Regions from separate parts of the Paenibacillus sp. KS-LC4 genome, predicted to be linked through region 1. Evidence: riboswitches for the same ligand, from Rfam matches in the RefSeq annotation. Region 1 holds a riboswitch; the other holds the start of a gene.
What was found. Region 1 has a riboswitch for thiamine pyrophosphate ahead of V5J77_RS05020 (acetylornithine deacetylase). Riboswitches for the same ligand answer to the same signal wherever they lie in the genome.

Region 1 (11,966 bases):
CAAGCGCCAAAATATCTGCATCATGGTAAGCGATATACATGCTTCCTGATTCGGTATATTCGAAAGGCACACCCGAAACCTGCTTCACGCGATCTGTAAACGAAGGATAAAGCCGCAAGCTCTGCGCACATAAGCGAAAAAAATCATCCGGCCCCTCTACATTTTCCGAAAAAGGAGCCAGCATCCCCGCAGCCGCTCCAGAGGCTTGTCCGCCGCAGCTGCCAATTTCCAGCACCGACACCTGATGGCCGCGGCTGCGCAGCTCGAACGCACAGGATAAGCCGATAATGCCGCCGCCCATGATTACAATTCGTTCTCCCATGTCCTAACCAGCTTTCCTTGTTGAATGATGCGGCTATTTCAGCTTAAACTCCTCGTAACCGCTGCTTGCCGAAGCATAGCGCTTCTTTGAAATGCGGCCGGACAAATAAGCTAGACGGCCAGCTTCGATGCCAAGCCTCATCGCCCGCGCCATGCCTGCCGGGTCCTTCGCCTTCGCAACCGGTGTGTTCATCAGCACGCCAGCCACGCCAAGCTCCATCGCCTGCGCAACATCGCTGACCGAGCCAAGTCCGGCATCAACGATAATCGGAACCTTCGCTTCCTCTACAATAAGGCCCAAATTATAGGGGTTCAAAATGCCAAGACCCGTGCCAATGGGAGCCGCTCCCGGCATAACAGCCGCAGCGCCCGCTTCCTCCAGCCGCTTGCAAATAACCGGATCATCCGACGTGTATGGAAGAACGGTAAAGCCCTCTTTTACGAGAATTTCCGTTGCCCTCAGCGTTTCAATCGGATCAGGCAGCAGCGTGCGCTCATTGGCGCTAATTTCGACCTTGATCCAGTCGCTGAGACCCGAAGCCCGCGCAAGACGTGCAATACGCACCGCTTCCTCCGCCGTACTTGCGCCTGAAGTATTCGGCAAATATTGATACGACTTTCCTTGCAAATGCTGAAGAATCGAATCGTCCTCGGTCGCCTCCAGATTAATGCGGCGAATAGCGAACGTCAGCACCTCGGCCCCTGACGCCTCAATTGCCTCCTTCTGTACATAAGGGCTTGGGAAAAGCCCAGTGCCGATAAAAAATCGGGACGTTAGTTCATGATTGCCAATATGCCATACATCCGGTTTCATTCGCTTCAGCCTCCTCCTACAAAATGCACAAGCTCGATTCTCATGCCTTCGCGAACCTCGGTTACTGCCCATTGCTCCTGGGTCAGCACCGCTCCGTCCGCTTCAACGACAACTGGCTTGCCCGCGAGGCCAAAATGGACAATGATCTCTTCAATCGTCCTCGCTGCCAGCTCCTGCTTTACACCATTAATGACTAGTTCCATTACGACTCTCCCCATTTATCCAGCTTGTCGAGAAAAGAGCGGCAGGTGCCGGAAATATCGCTGCTGCCGACAATTTCGCTAACCGCGCAAATACGCGTCGCGCCAGCTGCAAGAACTTCATCCACATTGCGCAGCTTAATGCCGCCGATTGCGACAAATGGAATTTTCACCTTAGCCGCTACCTCACGTACGTATTCAACCGTAACCGGATCAACAACGTCGACCTTCGTCTTCGTTGGAAATACGGGACCGACGCCGATGTAGTCAGCACCTTGCTCCTCGGCAAGCAGCGCCTCTTCAATGGCGTGTGTGGAAATGCCGATGATTTTATCGCCTACGAGCTTGCGTGCCTCCACCAGCGGCACATCACCCTGTCCGAGATGAATGCCGTCCGCATCCACCTCCAGCGCAATATCAATGTAGTCATTAACGATAAAGGTTATGCCGTGCTTGCGGGTCAGCTCGCGGAGCGCCCGCGCTTTTTCCAAAATGGCTGGCTTGTCGCCCGATTTGTCGCGCAGTTGGATGATGTCAACGCCGCCATAAATCGCCTCCTCCATTACCTCGATCAACTCGCGGCCCGGATGAAATTCCTCGCCCGTAATCGCATATAAACGAAAATCCTTCATATTCACACAATCCCTTCGCGGCTATAGGCTGCGACGAAATAAAGTACCGCTCATTACCTCGCAGCTCCTAAGCTATTAGTTTCCGATATAACGGGCATATAAGGTTTTGGCACGAACCATATCCTCCGTCCCCTGCACAAGCACACGACCATCGGGGAACAGCACGAGCCGCTCACCTTCCGGCAGCCCGGCTTTCAGCAAATAAGCGTTATGCGTAAGCTCCACTGCAATCGGCTCCAGCCTATGCCGCCACTGCTCCAAATTAAGCGGAGCGCCGCCAGAGATTTGCACGGTGCTGCGTCCGCATAGCGAGACTGCCGCATCCTGCTCTCCCGCCTGCAAAGCCGGATACTGCTTCAGCTGACAGCAAGGACACTGCTTCGCAGGCTCGCCCAGCTTCATCTCGAACGAATGATTTTGCCATAAGTCAAAGGTCATCAAGCTGTTTCTTCTTTTATCCGTGGCACCGACCAAATATTTAAGCGCCTCTACCGCCTGATAGGAAGCGACTATATCCACCACCGGCGAAATCACGCCGATCATATCGCAGGTCTGCCCGCCCGCATCGGCTGATTGAATAAAGCAGCGCAGACACGGCGTAGCGCCCGGCACAAGAATAGCACTCATGCCCCGCGAGCTAACCGCTCCGCCATAGGTAAACGGAATACCGCTGCGGAAGCAAGCATCATTAAGCAGAAAACGCGTCTGGAAATTATCCGTCCCATCGAGCACAAGGTCGATATCCATCAGCAAAGCGTCGATATTTTGAACGGTGACGTCAGCAACAATCGCTTCGATTTTAATATCGGAATTGATTTTGCGCAGCTTCCTCTCGGCGGCGACTGCCTTCGGATAGCCATGCTCGACATCCTCTTCGTCGTAAAGCATCTGCCGCTGGAGATTGCTCCGCTCCACATAATCACGATCAACGAAACGGACGAGCCCGACCCCCGCTCTGACCATATGATTGGCCAGAACGGTGCCGAGCGCTCCCATTCCTATAATAAGCACGGCGCTCTCGCTTAGCTTGCGCTGCCCTGCTTCACCAATTGGCGCAAACAACATCTGTCTTGAATAACGTTCGTCCATACGCCGTATTCCCTCCACTATTATAGGTTGCGGAATGCATCCTCAGCCTTGATATCTTTCGTGAGCTGGCCATGCTCCTTCAACCATGAAATGACATTGCTCCAATTTTCCGCCGATTGGCTGCCAAAAGCTTCGGAGCCGGCATCCATGAGCGGCAGCAGCACATGCAGGCTTTGCTTCTCGATTTCGGCATCAAGCGGATAATCCGCATTTTGCTTGTCGAGCAGCACCTTCAGCGCCTCATCCGGATGGCTCGCCGTATATTGCTGACCTTTGGCCGCCGCAGCAATGAATTTCTTGTATACTTCGCTTTTGCTGGCAACGCCTTCCTCGCTCGCTGTCATTACAAGCTCGTAATAATCTGGTACGCCATAGTCGGCAGGGTTAAGCGCAATGAGCTTCACGCCTTCCTTCTCCAGCAGCAGCTTCTCGTGGTTCACGTAACCTCCGATAATGGCATCGACCTTCTTCGTCGTCATCGCCGGAATCAGATCCCAGCCTACATCGACGTAGTTCAGCCCTGATGGATCGCCGCCATCGGTTTTCACCATCGTATTTACGTAGGCTTCATCGAGCGGAATCGACGGATAGCCGATTTTTTTGCCGACCAAATCCTTTGGCGTCTTCACGCCAGACGATTCTAGCACGAACAGCTGGTTCAGCGGATGACGCACAAGCGAAGCAACCGATACAATCGGAATGTCCTCTGCGCGGGCAACCGCTACCTGCATTTGATAGCTGATCGCCAGATCCGCTTTGCCAGTTGCAACCAGCTTAAGCGCATCATTCGTATCGGCCGGCACCTGCAGCTTCACATTTAGGCCCGCTTCCTTGAAGTAGCCCTGCTCCTCCGCCGCATACAAGAAGGTATGCACCGCATTCGGATACCAGTCGAGCAGCACCGTCAGCTCCTGCGCGCCTTCGGCGCCATTTGCTGTGTTTTTGTTATCCGAGGAGCAGCCCGCCATAATGGCTAGCATCAAAGCCAGACATGCTGCGATCCAAGAGCTGCGTTTCCATTTGGAAGCTTTATTTTTCGTATCATGATGATTTCCTTCATACACCTTGCGCATAAACAGCTTACCTCTTTCTCGTTCAATTTTAGTTTATAAAAGGCGATAAAGCTTGAGCGGTACTCTGCTATAGCCTTGGGGCCACTACTGGCCTACCTTCGATTCTCTTCTATAAGACAGACAGATTCGTTCAACCGCCAACACGGCTAAAAATAGTAGAATGCCCATCGCTGACAGCAGCAGCACGCCAGAAAAAACACTTTCGCCGCGCAGCATATTCGCCGCCCGCTTCGTGTACATGCCAAGGCCCGCTTCGCCGCCCAGCCATTCGCCAAGCGTAGCGCCGCCGACGCTGATCGCCGCTGCCATTTTCAGCCCCGTGAAAAACTCCGGCAGCGCCGAAGGAATTTTCCACTTGAGAAACAGCTCGCGCTTGCTTGCTCCCATCGTCCGCAGCAGCTCCCCGATATCCGGGTCCGCCGAGCGGAAGCCGTCCGCCGTATTCATCGCAATGGGAAAAAAGGTGAACAGCATGACAACGGCGATTTTGCTGCCGATTTCATAGCCGAACCACATGACCATAATCGGCGATAACGCAATAATTGGAATCGTCTGCGAGGCGACAACGAGCGGGTACAGCGTTTTACGTGCCAGCGATGAGCTGTCGATCCAGATCGCCGATAGCGTGCCAAGCACGATTGAAATCGCCAGCCCGAGCAGCGCCTCTCCTAACGTGATGACGAAATGCCGCGCCAGCAGCCCGCTGTTATCCGCCATCGAGATGAGCACATCGGACAGCCTAGGAATAATATAATGGGGAATTTGGAATATTCGCGTTCCCACTTCCCACAATACTGCGAGCAGAAGGATGAACAGCTGGGCAGGCATATGCTTCTTGAACAAGCGCTTCATCGGCTTCCCCCCTCTAGGCTAGCCGCTGTGTGCGCGTGCCCGAAATGCCCCAGCAGCTGGCGTTTTAACGCCACGAATGGCTCGCTCAGCATCGTCTCATAGGTGCGCGGACGCGCAAGTCCTACCGGATATTCCACCAGCTCGGCAACGGGCGCCTTTGCAGCGACCAGCACCCGATCCGACAGAAGCAGTGCTTCATCTATGTCATGGGTAATAAAAACAATCGTCTTGCGATGCTGCTCCCAGATTTGCAGCAGCCATTCCTGCATGCTGACTCTTGTCATTGCATCAAGGGCGCTGAACGGCTCATCGAGCAAAAAGAGCTCGCCGCCGCCCAGCAGCGAACGAAGAAACGATACCCGCTGACGCATGCCGCCCGACAGCTCATGCGGGTACTTTGCCTCGGTTTCGGCGAGGCCGAAATCAGGCAGCAGCTCCCGCACCCGCTGGCGCGCTTCCTTCCTCGGCGTTCCTGCCAGCTCCATGCCGAGCGCGGCATTATCCAGCACCGTCCGCCACGGCATTAGGCAATCCTTCTGCGGCATATAGCCAATTTTCGCCGCCTGCTGCTGGCGATTTACGCCGCCGATCGCAATCGTGCCGGCTTGCGGCTCCAGCAGACCGGCCAGCAGCCGAAACAGCGTCGTCTTGCCCATGCCGCTCGCCGCAAGCACGCTGACGAACTCGCCCTGCCTAATATGCAGGTCAAGCCCTTCAATCAGCGGCGGCCCGCCGGGAAAAGCATACGTCAGTCCGCTGACGCTAAGGCCTGCTGGCTTGCTTGCCCCCGCCGCCTGTTCAAGCCTCTGCCCTCCCGGCAGAGCTTTATTTTTACTCACACTGGCCACTCCTCCATGCGATATGCCATATCCCAAAATAAATATTCCATCTTCGAGGTCAGGACAAAATGCTCCTCCAGCTTCGCAAGCTCTCGCTCCGGAAGCCCTTCTGCCAATTGGTCCATAAGGCCAATGCACCAGTGGGTCAGCTCGCCGAACTCCTCCGAGCTGTACATAAGAATCCATTCCTTATAAAGAGGATGATCCAGCGCACCTGGATATTTCGAGAAGGTTACACCGATTTCGCGGTAGCTCCACATGCACGGCAGCAGCGCTGCTACAACCTCCGCGAGCGAGCCATTCGCTGCAACGTCAAGCATATATTTTGTATAGGCGACATTGCTTGGCGCCGGCTGCGTACCTTCAAGCTGCTCGCGCGTAACGCCAAAACGGTCGGCATACTGGCGGTGCAGCTCCATTTCCACATGCAGTGTGGAATGATACAGCCCGGCGAATTTGACCATTGTTGCCATATCGCGAGCTTTTATACTGCCGTAGGCGAACAGCTTCGCATAGTCGATTAAATAGACATAGTCCTGCTTGAGATAATAGATGAAGCGCTGCGGCTCCAGCGTTCCTTCACGCATTTCCACGAGAAACGGATGCTCGTGGCTTTTTTGCCATACTTTGCGGCTTGCTTCATATAATCTATCGCTAAATTTGCTCATCATAGCCTCCGGGCACCGAATGAAAAAGGGCTGCTGTGCTGCGTGAAAGGTTTGGCTTCCGCTCGCTGTTACTCCTTTAATTCTTGAATCTGACCAGCCATGGTCAAAATCAAGAATTAAATGCGAACGCTGCGCTTCTCCAGCTCAAACCTTTCGCTACGCTATTTCCTTTTTCATCCGGCATTTTATTTAAAAGAGAGTGATTCGCTAACTCTCATATGCTCAGCACGTCTATCTCAAAACGCTCACTTCAATACAACTGCTGCTTTAACGCTACTTTTAACGCTACTTTCAACGCTACGGTAAACATTACTCTCATTAATCCCATTTAATTCCGCTGACTGACGTTCCTCTAAATCCACGATGAGGTCGATTAGTCGATGATTTAGTGGATTTAGCCGCTTTGGTCGACGATTTGGTCGACGATTTAGTCGTATCAGCGGACAGGAAATTCGCTATTTCAGCTATTAGGCCACTTTAATCGTGTTTGCGGACAGGAAATCCGCTATAACGTGATCAATGAGGACTTTATATGCTTTTTGCTGCCCATAACTGCATCTGAGTCCGCAAACGAGGCAAAATCATTGATTTTCGCAAAATAACGGCTTCTCTGTCCGCTCGACAAACACTCGCTACTCGCACTCGCTACCCGCACTCGCTACTCGCACTCGCCACTCACACTCGCTACTCGCACTCGCTACCCGTACTCGCTACTCGCACTCGCACTCGCCACTCACACTCGCTACTCGCCACTCGCTACTCGGCACTCCCACTCGTCACTCACACTCGCTACTCGCACTTGCACTCGCCACTCACACTCGCTACTCGCACTCGCTACCCGCACTCGCTACTCGCACTCGCTACCCGCACTCGCTACTCGCACTCGCTACCCGCACTCGCTACTCGCACTCGCTACCCGCACTCGCTACCCGCACTCGCTACTCGCACCCGCTACCCGCACTCGCTACTCGCACCCGCTACCCGCACTCGCTACTCGCACTGGCACTCGCTACTCGCACCCGCTACCCGCACTCGCTACTCACACTCGGCACTCGCACTCGCTACTCGCACTCGCTACCCGCACTCGCTACTCGCACTCGGCACTCGGCACTCGCTACTCGGCACTCCCACTCGCTACTCACACTCGCCACTCGTTGATGCCTGAGCCTTGCTCGCCGCCCTCTGCTTCCTCTTTCGGACGGTTGCACCAGTCGGCGATGAAGCCCAGTATAACTTTTGTATAATAAATCAGCTCGTGGATGTCGACGCTCTCGTCCACCGCATGGGCATGCTCCAGCTGCCCTGGACCGTAAATGACCGTTGGGATGCCCTCCCTACCGATCCAACCTGCATCGGTGACGCTCGGGCTCATGCCAACCGCAGGCAGCACGCCAAGCACTTGCTGATGGCTTTGCTCCAGCGCCTTCAGCCCCGACCACTCGGGCTGTAGCTCCTGCGAAGGGAATATCTCGCCACGCTCCTCAATCATTGAGCGCCCTCCCCACCGAAAGGTTGGCGGATGCTTGCGCATCCAAGGATCACCCTGCGCCACGCCAAGCAAATGCTCTTCAATCTCCGAAGCAATCGCTTCATAATCTTCATTCGGGTAAAAATGAACCGTTATCCAAAGCGAGCAGCGATCTGCGATAAAAGCGGCATGACGCCCGCCCTCAATGACCGCAGGATTTATCGTATTTGCGCCGGGAGGAAAACCTTCATAAGATTTGCTTACCGCCCAGTGGCGCTCCAAATCTTGAAGCCCGGCGATCAGCTTGGTCATTTTTTCAATGGTGCTGGCGCCTTGAACGCCGCCTCCGGCATGGATCATGCGCGAACGCATGCCATCATGGAACGTCTCCGGGCTTTGCAAAGTGACCCAGCCCGTTATAACCCCGCCTTGCCCCTGAATCGCCAGCCCGCTCGTATCGGCGACGATGGCAAAATCCGCTTCACATCCACGCTCCATACATGCGCGAGTGCCTGCCTCGCCCGCTTCCTCGCCAATAACGGCTTGGAACAGTAAATCCCCTTTCAGCTCCACGCCCGCTTCGGTAAGCAGCTTACCTGCAAACAGCAATGCCGCAAGCCCGCCTTTCATATCGGCGGTTCCACGTCCATAAGCACGCCCATCCTCCAGCACCAGCTTGAACGGATCATGCTTCCAGCTCCCGCTGTCGCCCACCTCGGCGACATCCATATGCCCATTAAGCAGCAGGCTGCGATAGTGCTTGCTATCGGTGCCCCGTTTTACCGCTGTCACGTTCGGATCACCCGGGTAAACCTCCCATAGCTCCGTTGCAAAACCGCTCGCTTGCAGCTGCTTCTCCAAAAACTGCTGCGCTTCCAGCGTATTGCGAGCTGGAGGGCTGACGGTCGGATAGGCCACCAGCTCGGCTAGCAGCGCAAACAGCTCATCCTGCCGCTCGTCCACCTGATGCTGCAAGGCCTCAATCCACGCTTCTGTCATCTACTTTCTCCCCTTTCCTGAAGGAAAGCAATGCTCGCAGCTCATCCAAAATTTCGCCTTAGACAAGCTACTTTTTTAAGCGGAGAAATACAAAAAAACCATTCGAGAATACACGAATGGCTAGGTTTCGTCATGTTCTCTACGCCAGCATTACCTGGATCAGATTAACGGTCAGGAAAACAAGTTCCCTATCTCAGCCAGACTTTATCCAGCACCCGCATTTCGTATGAAATTAGTTTAACTATAACGGAATACTCAAGATTAGGCAACGGTTCTATCAAAAAGAGGGCTTTCTCCAAAGCAGCTTAACGCTGCTCTAGGGAAAACCCTCCATATGGTTGTCGCTGGCTGTCGTTGTCTGTTACACCATGATTTTGCACATTGCGTTCGTAAATTCAACCGGATCCTGAATTGGCAAGCCTTCAATGAGCAGCGCTTGGTTGTACAGCAGGTTCGTGTACAGGCCGAGCTTCTCTTCATCGCTGGCGAGAGCGGCTTTGAGCGACTGCAAAATCTCGTGGTTGACGTTGATTTCGAGCACCTTGTCCGCTTTTACGTTCTGGCTGTCTGGCATCGCTTGGAGAATTTTCTCCATCTCGATCGACACCTCGCCCTCGGAGGACAGACATACCGGATGCGATTTCAAGCGCTTGGAGGCGCGAACGCCCGAAACCTTGCCCGCGAGGATGCCCTGCATCTTCTCGAATAGCTCCTTGTTGTCAGTCGCTTCCTCTTCAGTCGGCGTCTCGCTAGGATCTGCTTCAATGCCAAGATCGCCGCTGGACACGGATTTAAACTCTTTATCCTTGTATTTCAAAATCACTTTAATCGCAAACTCGTCGATATCGTCCGTAAAGTACAAGATTTCATACCCTTTGTCCAATACCATTTCCGTCTGCGGCAGCTTCTCAATGCGGTCAATGGACGCACCCGAAGCGTAATAAATGTACTTCTGATCCTCCGGCATGCGCTCTACATACTCATCGAGCGATACGAGCTTCTTCTCCTTGGAGGAGCTGAACAGCAGCAGATCCTGCAGCGTATCCTTGTTAGCGCCGTAATCGTTGTACACGCCAAATTTCAGCTGTCTGCCGAAAGCTTTGTAGAACTTCTCATAGCTGTCGCGCTCGTCTTTAAGCAGGCTGATCAGCTGGCTTTTAATTTTGTTTTTGATGTTTTTGGCAATGAGACTCAGCTGGCGGTCATGCTGGAGCAGCTCGCGGGAAATGTTCAGCGACAAATCCTCGGAATCGACCATCCCTTTCACGAAGCCAAAATAATCCGGCAGCAGGTCGGAGCACTTGTCCATAATGAGTACGCCATTGGAGTACAGCTCAAGGCCCTTCTCAAATTCCTTCGTGTAATAATCGAATGGCGTATGCTCTGGAATATACAAAATCGCATTGTACACAACCGCGCCGTCCGCACTGATGTGGATATGCTTAAGCGGCTTGTCGAAGCCATAGCGCTTCTCCATATAGAAGTTGTCGTAGTCTTCCTGCGTCAACTCGTTTTTATTTTTGCGCCAGATCGGCACCATGCTGTTGATCGTCTGCTCTTCAGAATACTCTTCGAATTCACCCTCGCTGCCGTCCTTCGGACGTTGTCCAGTCACATCCATCTTGATCGGGTAGCGAATGAAATCGGAATATTTCTTGATGATCGCACGCAGGCGATATTGCTCCAAAAACTCGTCGTAGCTAACTTCTTCTGCATTGTCTTTGATTTTCAATACGATTTCGGTTCCAACGGTGTCCTTCGTAGCCGGTACAATCGTGTAGCCGTCTGCACCTTCGGACTTCCATTTGAATGCTTCCTCGCTGCCGAGGGCGCGGCTCGTTACGGTTACAACGTCCGCCACCATAAAGGCTGCATAGAAACCAACACCGAACTGGCCGATGATGTTATGGCCGTCCTTCGCTTCATTCTCGTTCTTGAAGGCAAGCGAGCCGCTCTTGGCAATAACGCCGAGATTGTTCTCCAGCTCCTCCTTGGTCATTCCGATACCTGTATCCGCAATGGTCAGCGTGCGCGCTTCTTGATCCGCCGTTACTTTAATATAATAATCCGCCTGATTAAATACCAATTGATCATCGGACAATGCTTTGTAGTAGATTTTATCAATTGCATCACTAGCATTAGAGATCAGCTCGCGTAAAAAGATTTCCTTCTGCGTATAGATGGAGTTAATCATCATTTCCAGCAATCGCTTCGATTCCGCTTTAAACTGTTTCTTGGCCACGAATAAATCTCCCTTCAATAATCATCATTTTAAGGCTGCGTAAGGCTAAGTCTAGTTTAGCACTCTTCACGACTGAGTGCTAATACTAATTTTTATATACCATATATGAATTTGTAATGTCAACTTATGGTTAGCATTCGCTGTCCCATTCGGCATAAAACTGCTCTAGATAAGACAGCATTTACGAATGCCGCCTTTCCCCTACCCATACGTCACCAGCTTGCAGCTTGTATAGCGTGTCTGCTTGTCCGCCCCATTGCTGCTTCTCCACATTATAAGCCCTGCTCTTGATCCGCTTAACCTCCCGCTCCGTCCGAAATCCTGATGCCAGATCATCGTCTAGCTCGGATTCATAATGAAACTCCGCATCTATATGCAGCAGCCAGGCAAAACGCTCCACGCCTTTAATTTTGTGCAGCAGCGAAAGCTTCGCTAGACGTTCGTCTGCGTTAGCCTGCATCATCGTATTCTGCTCAAATATATGATCATAATAATGAAGCTGCTCGCCAATCGCCGCAACCACCTGCGACGTTATGAAAGCCGGCTCAAACAGCCATATTTTCAAATAAAAAGCTTCGTTTCGCTGCTCCAATTGCTGATGCCACGCTTCATAAATATCCATTAGCGCAGCCAGCAGCAGCCGTGAAAACCAGATAGGCGGATTACGGCGAACGAGCCTATAGAATGGGTCGATCCAAAGCTTCACATAATCCCGTTGATATTGGGCGAGATATTCCATATCCAGCTGCATATGACACTGCTTCCACTT
Region 2 (11,966 bases), 3.0 Mb from region 1:
TATTAGCTGGTTTGTGTAAACTCTCAAACCCTATTCTGACTTCGGACGACCTCGCTTGGCATGCGGTAAGGGATACGTTTCCGAACTGGTCTCTAAATGGGTGGCATGCCACCTTCATTTTTGCTGTTTGCCGAATGCTGGATTCGCTGCTCGGCATCGTGCTCACAGGCAAAGCGTTCCGCGGCCAAGCTCCGCAGCGCCTAATTGATTTTCTTTTTTTCTTTGCTCATCTGGCTCTGAAGGGTTTCGCGATGCCTAGCTTCAAGCTGGCTGGAATGAACCGCGACAAAACATAGTGCCTGCCCATAGAGCTCGCTTGTTGTACGCACATCAAAAGCTTTAAATTTACCTCATAAATAATGCTAATGTATTATATTGAGCAGGTCGATTATGGTCAGATACTACCATGATTGACCTGTTTTTTTTGTTGGTTTCTCCTTCTCATAGGATTTTTAAAATGCTACACAACTTTAAAATGCTGCGCTCCGCTGGGGGAGGATATAAAGGCAAAGCTCTCTTAAGGCGGATGTTATACATATCTAAAAGTATGCTTTACATGCTGTATGTGGCAAATGAAAAATATAAATTCGACAATAGTAAGATTAAGTCACTTGTCCTAGATTATCAACAGGCTTTGGCGAGGAAATGCTAAAAAAGGGGATTTTAATAATTCATGATATATTGTTTCTATATCATGAATTATTTGAGTCAAACTATATGATGCTCTAACATATGAACAGGGGCATGCAGAAGCTCTAAAGTATTATATTTAATCGAAATATCCATAATATAAAAAGGTGGTATTATCGTGGCTACTTATGTTCTATTAGTCAAAGAAGAAGAAACAGAAGAATATGTAGTTTATAAATTTGGTCCTGATAAAGATACTTTAGGGAGAATGAAGTTGAATAAAACAAATGGAGAACCTGAAGAACTAGAAAGGGTTCCTGGCTCAACCTCGAATTTCTATTATTTCCGAACAGCCTCTGCACTAATTAGAATACTCACAGAAGGCGATGGAGTTTTTCCTGATACAATGTCATACGCTTCTTAGATGAGGTAAAAGTTTGAAAATTGCATCGTGTTAGTTGAATTTATCTATGAATAACGTTCTTCGGTTGCTTTGAACAGGTTAATTATGGTGAGTCACTTCCATGATTCCGTACCCAAGATAATGAGTCAAGCTAGTGAATGGGTCGAAATATTGCATTAGAGAAATTTGAATCATCAGCAAATAAGATTAAATTACGCCCTCGTACTGTCGACATTAGATCATTTTACAAAAAGTGAAATCATTAAATGACTAACAGAAATTAAAGAAGAAGTCACTGAAAAGTTTGGGGCACGGTGGAGGAAGTAAATAGTCAATTATTTGTTTCATTCAAAGAAGAACCTTGAGCGGCCTTATCCTGCCTCTCAAGGTTTTTTTAGGTGTGGGGAAATCGCAAGCGCGGGTCCCTTCCATTTCCCCCCCATTCCCATTTATCCCTACCACCCACGATTCCTTCGCAGCTTCAACACCAGCAAAAACACAATAAACAACACGAGCACGATCGTGACAGCGAGTGTGCTGAAGACGATGGCTTCATGCTCCTGCTGCTTGACGATGATGGCGATGAACGCCCAGATGAAGACGGCGACGAAAGCGGCATCGCGGTAGCTCCAGCCAAGACTTAAGGCAATCAAGGTAGCGACGGCCAGCAAAATAATCGTCCAAGTCGTCTCAGACAGCCCAAAGCCCTGCCAGCCCGACTTGTACAGCGCAGAAGTAATATTGACAATAGTCGCTACGCTGATCCAGCCGAGATAAAGGCTAAATGGCAGATTTACGAAAAAACGTTCGCCAGTCGTTGCCGTCTGCCAGCCGGGCGTTCTGACGCGCGTATAAATGGCGATCAGCGTGATGAGCAGTGCAAGCATTATAAATACGCTGGCATACACCTTCTCGTACTGCCAGGCAAAAATCCAAGCCGCATTGAACAGGCAGCTTACAAAAAACAGTATGCCAATTTGTGCGGGCAGTTTGCTTGCTCTGCCTGAGGGCAGAAAGGAGTAGATAACAAATCCGGCAAGCAGCAAATAAATGAGGCTCCATATGGAGAAGGCATAGCCAGCGGGCATGAACAGAATGGGATATTGCGCCGCAAGCTGGGCCGTCGTTTTGCCTCCAAGGGGCAAGGTGACGGCAAGTGCATTGACGACAATTACGATCAGCAGTCCGAAAGCGTTTAACCAGCGATAGGCTCTATTCATTTTATTTTTCTCCTCTCCTCGTGCATCTCTTATTGTCTATTCACCTGTTCAAGCATTTATTTCACGTTTTCTCGTTTATTTCTTATACAAAATGCTTAAGCTTCATGTAGGATAGCACAAAAGAGAAGGGGGATGTAAATGACCATCACGATTATCATTACACTGATTTTTGCGGCCTGCTCTCTGATCGCAGGATGGCTGGGCTCCCGCAGCCCCAAGACGCAACTTGTAATGGATACACTCGCTGCCATTTTGCTGTTTACGACGTTTATTTCCATTGCTTCTGCTGTAGCGAGAACGATGCTGCGCGACACGGTTTTTATGACGGAAATTCATGCGGTGCTGCTTAATCCAGTCTTTATAATCGGAGGGGCTTATTTGGCAATTTATGCGACTGCGCGAATGGCTATGAATGTATTTCGACCGACCGCCTAGACCTCAGCTAGTGGCAATTTGCGCGAATGGTGCGTATGCTATCGCAAATATGGCCATTTTAATGCGCAAGGAGGCAGTTGCACGAAATGACGCTTGCCAAAGTGGCGTTTGTTACACCAGGGTCATTTCCGATCCCATCCGCGAAAAGCAGCTCGGTCGAGCGGGTAGTCGAAAAGTTCGTTCCACTTCTTAAAAATCGCATCCATCCCCGCATTTACGGACGGACGGCTAAAGGTCTTAAGGGCAATGGGCAAGTGGGTGGCGTTGCCTGCATCAGATTTCCAGCTGTGAATAAAGCCAGCTATATCGCAGCTGTAGGCCGTTCTCTAGTTGCTTATAAGCCTCATGTTATTCAAGTGGAGAACCGTCCCCATCATGTGCTTACTCTGAAGAAAAAGCTGCCGGCTGCCCGAATTTGGCTGAGCCTGCATTCCTCTACTTTTCTCAGCCCCGGGCACATATCGCCGGCAAGGCTGCACCAAAGTCTGCAAGCGGCTGATCGTATTATTGTAAATAGCGAATTTCTGCGCCGTGTCGTTGCGACGAGGGCGCCTGAATCGGCAGCGAAAATAAGAGTCGTCTATCCCGGCGTAGAGACGGAGCTTTTTCCGTCGCGGTTTACCGAGGAAGGACGACAGAAGCGGCAGCGGCAGCGGCAGTTGAAAAAGCTGGAGGGCCGCGAGGTCGTTATTTTTCTCGGCAGACTCATTCCGCTTAAGGGCGTTCACCATCTGCTGCATATTATGCCTGAGCTGGTAAAAAAACATCCCAATATGCTTGCCGTCATCGTCGGCAGTCCGTTCTACGGCTCGCATCGCTCGACTGCTTATTCCCGCAAGCTCCAGCAGCTCGGCCGCGCTTATCCGAACCATGTGCGCTTCGTTCCATATGTGCCTTATACCGAAGTGCCAGACTGGTTTTTAGCCGCCGATATGGCGATCGTGCCTTCGGGTCAGCGAGAGGCATTCGGTCTTGTCAATGTTGAAGCGATGGCGACCGGTCTTCCCGTAGTGGCGACTCGGGCGGGAGGCATGAAGGAAATTGTGCGCGACGGCGTCACCGGCTATTTGATATCGCAGCAAAACCTGGAAAGTGAGCTAAAAGCCAGACTCCATGCTCTGCTCTCAAGCTCCGAGCTTAGGGCTAGCATGGGGAAGAAGAGCCGTGAGCGGGTGGAGCGGAATTTTACTTGGCAGCATACGGGCCGCAGCTGGATGAATGTGCTGAATGAACGAAAACTGTTCGATTCGCATTGACAACCAGTATATGGAAGCGATATAGTCTAACAAGGAAATCCACTAGGGGCGCCTTCATGGCTGAGATAAAGCGAGTGAGCTTTGGTCCCTTTGAACCTGATCTGGGTTATGCCAGCGTAGGAAAGTGGGAAAGTGAGTTCATCGCGAGCAGCTTCTTTTTGCTTTTTTAGCAAAGGGGGAGCTCTGCCATTCGCGTATGTTTGCACATTCTGCCGCTTCTTCGCCGGAGCGGTTTTTTTGCTGCCCTCTGGCTGAAAAAGCACGCAAGCGGAGCGCCTTTTGGCGTCCTCGTTTGTGGGGCGTCGTCATTTTGCCTAATGGAGTGGAAGCAAAGGAACAGGCGCAAAGCGCTGCATTTTCCAACTGAATCTATGTGTAAGGGCCTCCTGGTGGAATTTCATAATGCCATAGGAGGTTTTTTTGCATATGACGATATTTATGAATCCGCTGCCGGGCAGCAGCAAGGTGTACGAATCGGCGGCAAGACTGGATATTTGGGTGCCCATGCGCGAAATTGAGCTGGAGGCAAGCACAGGCAGAAATGGTGAAAAAATACCGAATGCGCCGATCCGTGTGTATGACGCAAGCGGGCCGTATACGGATACCGCTTATGAGGCGGATGTTTATAAAGGGCTGCCGCATGTAAGGGGAAACTGGATCCAAGGGCGAGGAGATGTGGAGCGGTATGACGGACGCGCGATAAGGCCGGAGGATAACGGCTTCATGACAGCGGAGAAGGCGAGCGAGCGCGGAGCGGAGCTTTTTCCAATAACGACGCAGCCGCTGCGGGCGGCAAAAGGACATAACGTCACCCAGCTTCATTATGCGCGCCGAGGAATCATTACGCATGAGATGGAGTTTATTGCGATAAGAGAGGGGATGGACCCCGAATTTGTCCGCTCGGAGGTTGCGCTTGGGCGTGCGATCATACCCGCCAATATTAATCATCCCGAAATCGAGCCCATGATTATTGGACGGTCATTTCATGTAAAAATTAATGCGAATATTGGTAATTCCGCAGTGGCTTCTTCTATTGAGGAGGAGGTGGAGAAGATGACATGGGCGACGCGCTGGGGCGCGGATACGATTATGGATTTGTCCACAGGGAAAAATATTCATACAACGCGCGAATGGATTATTCGCAATTCCCCGGTTCCGGTTGGCACCGTGCCGATTTATCAGGCGCTGGAGAAGGTGAATGGCAAAGCGGAGGAGCTGTGCTGGGAGGTGTTCCGCGATACGCTCATCGAGCAGGCGGAGCAGGGGGTTGATTATTTTACAATCCATGCAGGCGTATTGCTTCGCTACATTCCGCTCACAGCCAAGCGGGTAACGGGCATCGTATCGCGTGGCGGCTCGATTATGGCGGCATGGTGTCTGGCCCACCATCAGGAAAATTTTTTATATACGCATTTTGAGGAAATTTGCGAAATAATGAAGGCTTACGATGTAGCGTTCTCGCTCGGTGATGGCCTGCGTCCGGGCTCGATAGCAGATGCCAACGATGCTGCGCAGTTTGCCGAGCTGGATACTCTGGGCGAGCTGACGAAAATCGCCTGGAAGCATGACGTGCAGGTGATGGTCGAAGGGCCGGGTCATGTGCCTATGCATCTGATTAAAGAAAATATGGACCGCCAGCTGGCGGTATGCGAGGAAGCGCCCTTCTATACGCTCGGGCCGCTGACAACGGACATTGCACCTGGCTATGACCATATTACATCGGCTATTGGCGCAGCTATGATTGGCTGGTTCGGCACCGCGATGCTCTGTTATGTGACGCCTAAGGAGCATCTTGGACTCCCGAACAAGGAGGATGTGAAGGAGGGGGTCATCACGTATAAAATAGCGGCTCATGCTGCCGATCTGGCGAAGGGTCATCCCCGCGCACGCCTTCGGGATGATGCACTTTCGAAGGCTCGCTTCGAGTTCCGCTGGCGCGACCAGTTCCATTTGTCGCTCGACCCTGAGCGCGCCATGGCGTATCACGATGAGACGCTGCCTGCGGAGGCTGCTAAGTCGGCCCATTTTTGCTCGATGTGCGGTCCGAAGTTTTGCAGCATGCGCATTACACAGGACATTAGGGATTACGCCGAGCAAAACGGGCTTGAGACGGAGGAGGCCATTGAGGCGGGCATGAAGGAGAGGGCCAAGTCGTTCAAGGAATCGGGAAGTCAGCTATATATGAGCGAAACTTAAAATGCTTTTGGATTAGGCGAACCGTTCCCCAAGCTGCTTCACCTTGGCAAGCCAGCCTTGTCTTTTGGCAGGTGACGATTTTCTGACCTCATATAACGTAGTGAAGCGAACAGATTTGATGCCGCAAAATTGCAGAATGTTGATTTTCATCATTTTATGGCCGGCTGCCCCTTGGAATATATGATAATACCAGCCTGGTGAGTCCATCGTGACGATGATCCGGGCTGTTTTTCCTTTGAGCAACTGCTCGGGAAGCGCCTTTCCTTTCACATATTTGTAAGCAAAGCCGGGCAGGAAGACGCGGTCAATAAAGCCTTTAAGCAAAGCAGGAGGCCCGCCCCACCATGTAGGATATACAAAAACAAGATGATCAGCCCATTTGATATGCGCCTGCGCCTCCTGCAAATCCTTCTCCAGCGGTGCTAGGTTGCTATAGCCACCGGTTAGGACGGGATTGAAATCGAGCTTGGACAAATGAATAGTACGAACCTCGGCGCCAGCGGCGCCCTCAGCATAAGCGGCAGCCAGCGCCTCGCCGTAGCTTCCTTCAGCGGGATTGCTTTGAATAATTAAAATTTTGTTCATCGTTTTGAAACACTCCTTTAGTTTTAGTTAATGAACACTAACCAATAAGTCAAAAAGAAAAGGTCACGAATGACCGATTAAAGCGAATAGATGCCGTTTGATCTGTTCTGCGTCCGGCGCAAGCTGGGAGGGGAGATCGCCATGCATGCTGGATACCGCAAGCTGGGTTATAATGCCAATCACCATGACAGCCGACAGACGGGCATTTTGCTCTGGAAGCTCGCCGCGCTCCATGCCTTGCTCGATAAAATCTATTAACGCATCAAGCGGCTGTCTAAGCTGCCCTTCCATCCTTGCTGTATAAAACAGCTCATGCTGCTGGGAAAGAAGCAGCAATCCGTACTGGTCCTCATCGTGCATGTGCAGCACTTCATCGACTAATTGCCGAAAACGGCTAGCGCTGCTTCCGTCCTTCTGCACATAATAATCAATTAAAGCGGTATAACTGGCACAATCCTGCTCAAAAATTTCCAAGGCAACGGCGTCCTTGCTTTTAAAATGCTTGTAGATCGCTGCATCCGTAACTCCGGCAGCCTGACCGATTTCTTTGACGGAAACGCCGTCAACACCCTTCGTAGCAAACAGGAGCATCGCCGCCTGCATAATATCCTTTTTTTTACTATCGGCATGTAATTTTTTGTTCATGCTTGTATTGTAAGTGAACACTAACTAAAATGCAAGAGGCCATACATTTTTATTTCACCCTCGTAACGGCAGCTTTACCGATAGAGGATGGCTACAGCCGATTACGCTTGTATAAACAAACAAACTTTGGTATATTTGAAAACGAGAATCGTTATCATGATACCATTTGGTTTGGTGTGAAGGGAAAGGTAGCTGCATCATGTCGTTGAAACAGGAGCAAAAACAGGAATTAAAGCAGATGAGGCAGCGATCGAGGCCGCTAGTAGCGACTATCATTCTTATCGTTGGCACAGCTGCTGTATTATTTGGCCTTGCTTTATCTATTTCAGTCGGAGCGGCTAAAATTAGCTTATCCACGGTCTGGACTGCTGTTTTTAATTTCAATCCGGATATTACCCAGCATCAGATTATTCAAGAGCTGAGAATGCCAAGGGCGCTTGCCGCTGCACTTATAGGGGCGGCCTTCGCGGTGTCAGGCTCCGTTATGCAGGGGATGACCCGAAATCCGCTGGCCGATCCGAGCTTGCTCGGGCTTAATGCGGGCGCAGGCTTTGCATTGGCGCTGTGCTTTGCTTTTTTTCGCGGCATGTCGCATTTGGAAATAATGATTATTTGTTTCATTGGAGCGGCGCTTGCCGCAGGCATCGTCTACGGTATCGGCTCGCTCGCCAAGGGCGGCTTGACGCCTGTTAGGCTGACGCTTGCAGGAGCAGCTATTAGTACATTGTTCGTAAGCTTGTCGGAAGGGATTCAAATTCACTTTAAAATTGGACAGGACATTGCCTTCTGGTTTGCAGGAGGCATTGCCAATACAAAATGGTCGCAGATTGGTATTGTTGCGCCTTGGATTATCGGCGGCATCCTGGTAGCCATTGCGATTTCACGCTCAATATCCTTGCTTAGTCTAGGCGATGATGTTGCGGTGTCCCTTGGTCAGCGTACGAAGCTGACGAAGACGATCGGCATTATCGTTACGCTTATTTTGGCTGGTGCATCGGTATCCGTTGTCGGAGCGGTAGGCTTTATTGGATTAATTATTCCCCATTTAGCACGCTATTTGGTAGGTGTGGATTACCGCTGGATTATACCTTGCTCCGCCGTGCTTGGCGCGCTTCTGCTCATTGTAGCAGATATTGTAGCGCGTACGATTAATAGCCCTTATGAGACCCCGGTCGGTGCTCTTATTGCGATTATTGGCGTTCCCTTCTTCCTTTATCTTGCGGTTAAGCAAAGGGGGAACTTATAGCTATGAGCACTGCTAATTTAATTCCAAAAAGCGAACAGCTTAGAACAAGGCGAGCGATAATCGTCATGTCCATCATGGGTGCTCTTATTATTACAGCTTTTGTCATTAGTATGAATACAGGTTATATTAAGCTTTCTCCATTTGATGTATTAAAGACGTTATTCGGGTACGGAACGGAGAAGCAGGAGCTCATTTTATTTGATTTTCGGCTGCCTCGAATCGTTATTGCTGTATTGATTGGTGCGGGCTTTGCCGTTTCCGGCTGTGTCATGCAAGGGTTGTTCCGCAATCCGCTAGCTGATCCGGGCTTGCTGGGCATTAATGCTGGAGCAGGATTGATGGTTATTTTGTACATTTCCTTTTTTCGTGACAATCAAATGGCATCGCCCTATTTTATGCCGATGCTGGCATTCGGCGGGGCTGCGCTTACTGCCTTGATGATCTATATGTTATCTTATAAACGTTATCATGGATTGCTGCCTACGCGGATGATTTTGGTCGGGGTTGCGGTGCAGTCCGGAATTAGTGCGCTTATGATTGTGCTTAGCCTTGCGCTTGATCCGAATGACTATCAGCTCGTTCAGGTTTGGCTTGCAGGAAATATTTATGGGACAAACTGGAAGTTTGTACTTGCAGCTCTCCCATGGATCATCATTTTGATTCCATACGTGATGTACAAATCTCGTACAATGAACGTTTTGAATCTTGGTGAGCAAATGGCAACGGGACTCGGTTCGCCGGTTGAGAAGGATCGGATGAAGCTGCTTGCAGCAGCGGTAGGTTTGGCTGCGACATGCGTGGCCGTTGGCGGCGGTATTTCCTTTGTTGGGCTGATTGGTCCGCATTTGGCTCGTCGTCTTGTTGGACCGACGCATCAAATACTCGTTCCAGCTTCCGCGATGGCAGGAGCCTTGCTCGTCATTGTGTCCGATACGCTGGCCCGCTGGGCGTTCCAGCCTTCGGAAATTCCGACAGGTATCGTAATCGCCGTCATTGGCGCTCCGTATTTCCTTTATTTGCTGTCCCGCTCCAAATAGGCTGTGACAGCGTCATTTATTATTGTTTTATGAGGTTTTTCGAAGCGCTTTGCGCTATCGGAAGACCTTTTTTTTGTATAAAAGTAAAAATGGATTACCGCGGGAGGGTGGCGCATCCTATTGTGCTGATGGGCTCCCGCCTGTCAGCTTCGCAAGATCAAGTAACGAGCCCATAGGTTTGTGCATATATTGCCTAAGACAAATCAGGTGGAAGAAGGAGAGGGCAATGGCGAAAAGCAGAAAAGCAGGAAGCTCGAGAAGAAAAAGGCCGCTTTTTTACGTTGATAATCCGAATGCTTCTGAATTGAAATGGCTCGATGATTTAAATAGCAAAAAGGCACAAGCGCAAGCTCAAGTGGCCCAGAAGCAGGCTGAAGCAAAGCAGCAGGCGGAAGCTGGGCAGTCGAAGGAGGTTCGCATTAATGCGATTTCGGCTCCGGAAGCGCCGTTCAGGGATACATCCCGCATTGAGCAGCCACAAGCTGAAAAAGCGCAGCAGCTGACAGACGAGGGTACGGAAGAAATGCAAAGTATTCCAATGGATGGACAGCAAGAAAGCTTGCCTTCGCAAACCTTGGAGCAAGAAACGCCCCCCAAGGGTGTGCAGGGAGGAACGCCGCCAAGCGTCCAACGCGTCCAGCAGCCAATTGAGCTTGCAATCGTCATTGAAGATGAAGATGAAGAAGACGCCGAACCGAGCTATGAGGAGAAGCTGGCGCTCGCAGCCGAGAGGCAAAATCCTGAGCTTGGCGGGCCGAAGCCGTTTATTTATACCGACGATTTAGTGGATGGTTCGGTAACGAGTGACAAAATTGCACCAGCCTCTATTAATTCTACGAAACTATGTGCGGGCAGCGTAGGGGCCGAAGCCGTTCAGGATTATGCGATTGGAGCGATTCATATCGCTAAGGGAGCTGTGTCCGGCAGCAAAATCGCACCAGATTCAATAATAGCTGAGCATCTGGCAAACAATGCTATTGCGGGAAATAAGCTGGCAGATGGCTCCGTTACGGGAGAGAAGCTGCAAAATAACAGCGTTACTTCCGAGAAGCTCGCTGATCGTACGATCGGCTCCGACAAATTCGCCGACGAATCAATTGAAGCGAGGCATTTGAAACGGCAATTTTTAACGGAGGAATTGCTAGGGCAGCAGTCTGTTACTTCTAGCAAAATCAAAAGCGGAGCCATCCGTCCGGAGCACCTTTCGAATGATGCAGTAAACAATTCCAAGCTGGCAGATGGAGCTGTAACCCGCTCCAAGCTGCGCGATGGCGCTGTGAATACGGAGAAGCTTGCTGCAGGGTCCATCGAATCCATCCACATTAAACCTGGCGTGTTGCTCGCCGAGCATGTTGCTGTCGGCGTCCTATTGGGAAAGCATTTGGCCCCAGGCGAAATAAGCGCCCAGCATCTGGCAGTCGGCGCGGTCGGCGCAAGGGAGTTGCAGCCCAGCGCCGTAGACTCCGAGCGTCTAGCAAGCGGAGCGGTGTCCACCGCACATCTGCAGGCAGGGGCCGTTCTGGGGCCGCATATCTCACCGCGCCAAATCGAAAGCGGGCATCTCGTTGATCAAGCGGTAACAGCCTCCAAGCTGATGGATCAGTCTGTATCGACGATCAAGCTGGTTGATCATGCGGTTACCGTTTCCAAGCTTTCGGAGCAAAGTGTAACCGCAGCGAAGCTCGCTGACGATGCGGTGCAAGCACGTCATTTGAGCCGCCTCAGCATATCTGCTGAGAAAATAGCGGACGGACAAATACACAATCGTCATTTGGCGGTCAATACCGTGTCCGGTGCCCAACTGCGGGAAGAGGCAGTTGGTACGGAGCATTTGCGCAGCAGCTCCGTCACCGATGAGAAAATTGCGCCGGGAGCAATTCGAGTGCAGCATTTGACGGATGCGGCTGTGGGCAGCAGACAGCTTGCTCAGCAAAGCGTTACCTCTACGAAGCTTGCCGCAGGAGCCGTATCTGCTGCACATCTTGCAGATCATTCGGTCGATACGAGACAATTGCGTGATGAAGCGATTACGTTTCACAAAATCGCGCCAGAAGCGCTGCGGGCATACCATTTTTCAAATGGAGCTGTGACGGGTGAGGCTTTGTCGGCTGAAGCGATAGCTGCCAATCATTTGCAGCCGCAGATTATTCATGAGAAGCATGTAGCCGATGATGCGGTTACAACTCGAATACTCCATGATGGCGCCGTGACGAGCGCAAAGCTTGCTTATGAAGCTGTGACAGAAAGATATATTGCCTCTGGCGTTGTGTCTTCCCATCATTTAGCAGATCATAGCATTAATTCACTTAAGCT

Region 2: another riboswitch for thiamine pyrophosphate. It lies ahead of thiC (phosphomethylpyrimidine synthase ThiC); the one in region 1 lies ahead of V5J77_RS05020 (acetylornithine deacetylase).

Annotation. Positions count from the first base shown of each region.
Region 1 is NZ_CP145905.1:1,179,017-1,190,982, reverse strand. Features, by position in the region: gene thiO (glycine oxidase ThiO) at 1-322, opposite strand, end outside; gene V5J77_RS05060 (thiazole synthase) at 356-1,135, opposite strand; gene thiS (sulfur carrier protein ThiS) at 1,141-1,338, opposite strand; gene thiE (thiamine phosphate synthase) at 1,338-1,967, opposite strand; gene V5J77_RS05045 (ThiF family adenylyltransferase) at 2,043-3,056, opposite strand; gene V5J77_RS05040 (ABC transporter substrate-binding protein) at 3,077-4,129, opposite strand; gene V5J77_RS05035 (ABC transporter permease) at 4,214-4,981, opposite strand; gene V5J77_RS05030 (ABC transporter ATP-binding protein) at 4,978-5,820, opposite strand; gene tenA (thiaminase II) at 5,817-6,488, opposite strand; gene V5J77_RS05020 (acetylornithine deacetylase) at 7,627-8,955, opposite strand; TPP riboswitch at 9,073-9,184, opposite strand; gene htpG (molecular chaperone HtpG) at 9,317-11,197, opposite strand; gene V5J77_RS05010 (hypothetical protein) at 11,379-11,966, opposite strand, start outside.
Region 2 is NZ_CP145905.1:4,388,973-4,400,938, reverse strand. Features, by position in the region: gene V5J77_RS18545 (hypothetical protein) at 12-296, shown strand; gene V5J77_RS18540 (hypothetical protein) at 809-1,054, shown strand; gene V5J77_RS18535 (tryptophan-rich sensory protein) at 1,489-2,253, opposite strand; gene V5J77_RS18530 (hypothetical protein) at 2,392-2,688, shown strand; gene V5J77_RS18525 (glycosyltransferase family 4 protein) at 2,775-3,944, shown strand; TPP riboswitch at 3,979-4,084, shown strand; gene thiC (phosphomethylpyrimidine synthase ThiC) at 4,371-6,140, shown strand; gene V5J77_RS18515 (NAD(P)H-dependent oxidoreductase) at 6,153-6,725, opposite strand; gene V5J77_RS18510 (TetR/AcrR family transcriptional regulator) at 6,789-7,370, opposite strand; gene V5J77_RS18505 (iron ABC transporter permease) at 7,570-8,616, shown strand; gene V5J77_RS18500 (iron ABC transporter permease) at 8,619-9,653, shown strand; gene V5J77_RS18495 (WIAG-tail domain) at 9,880-11,966, shown strand, end outside.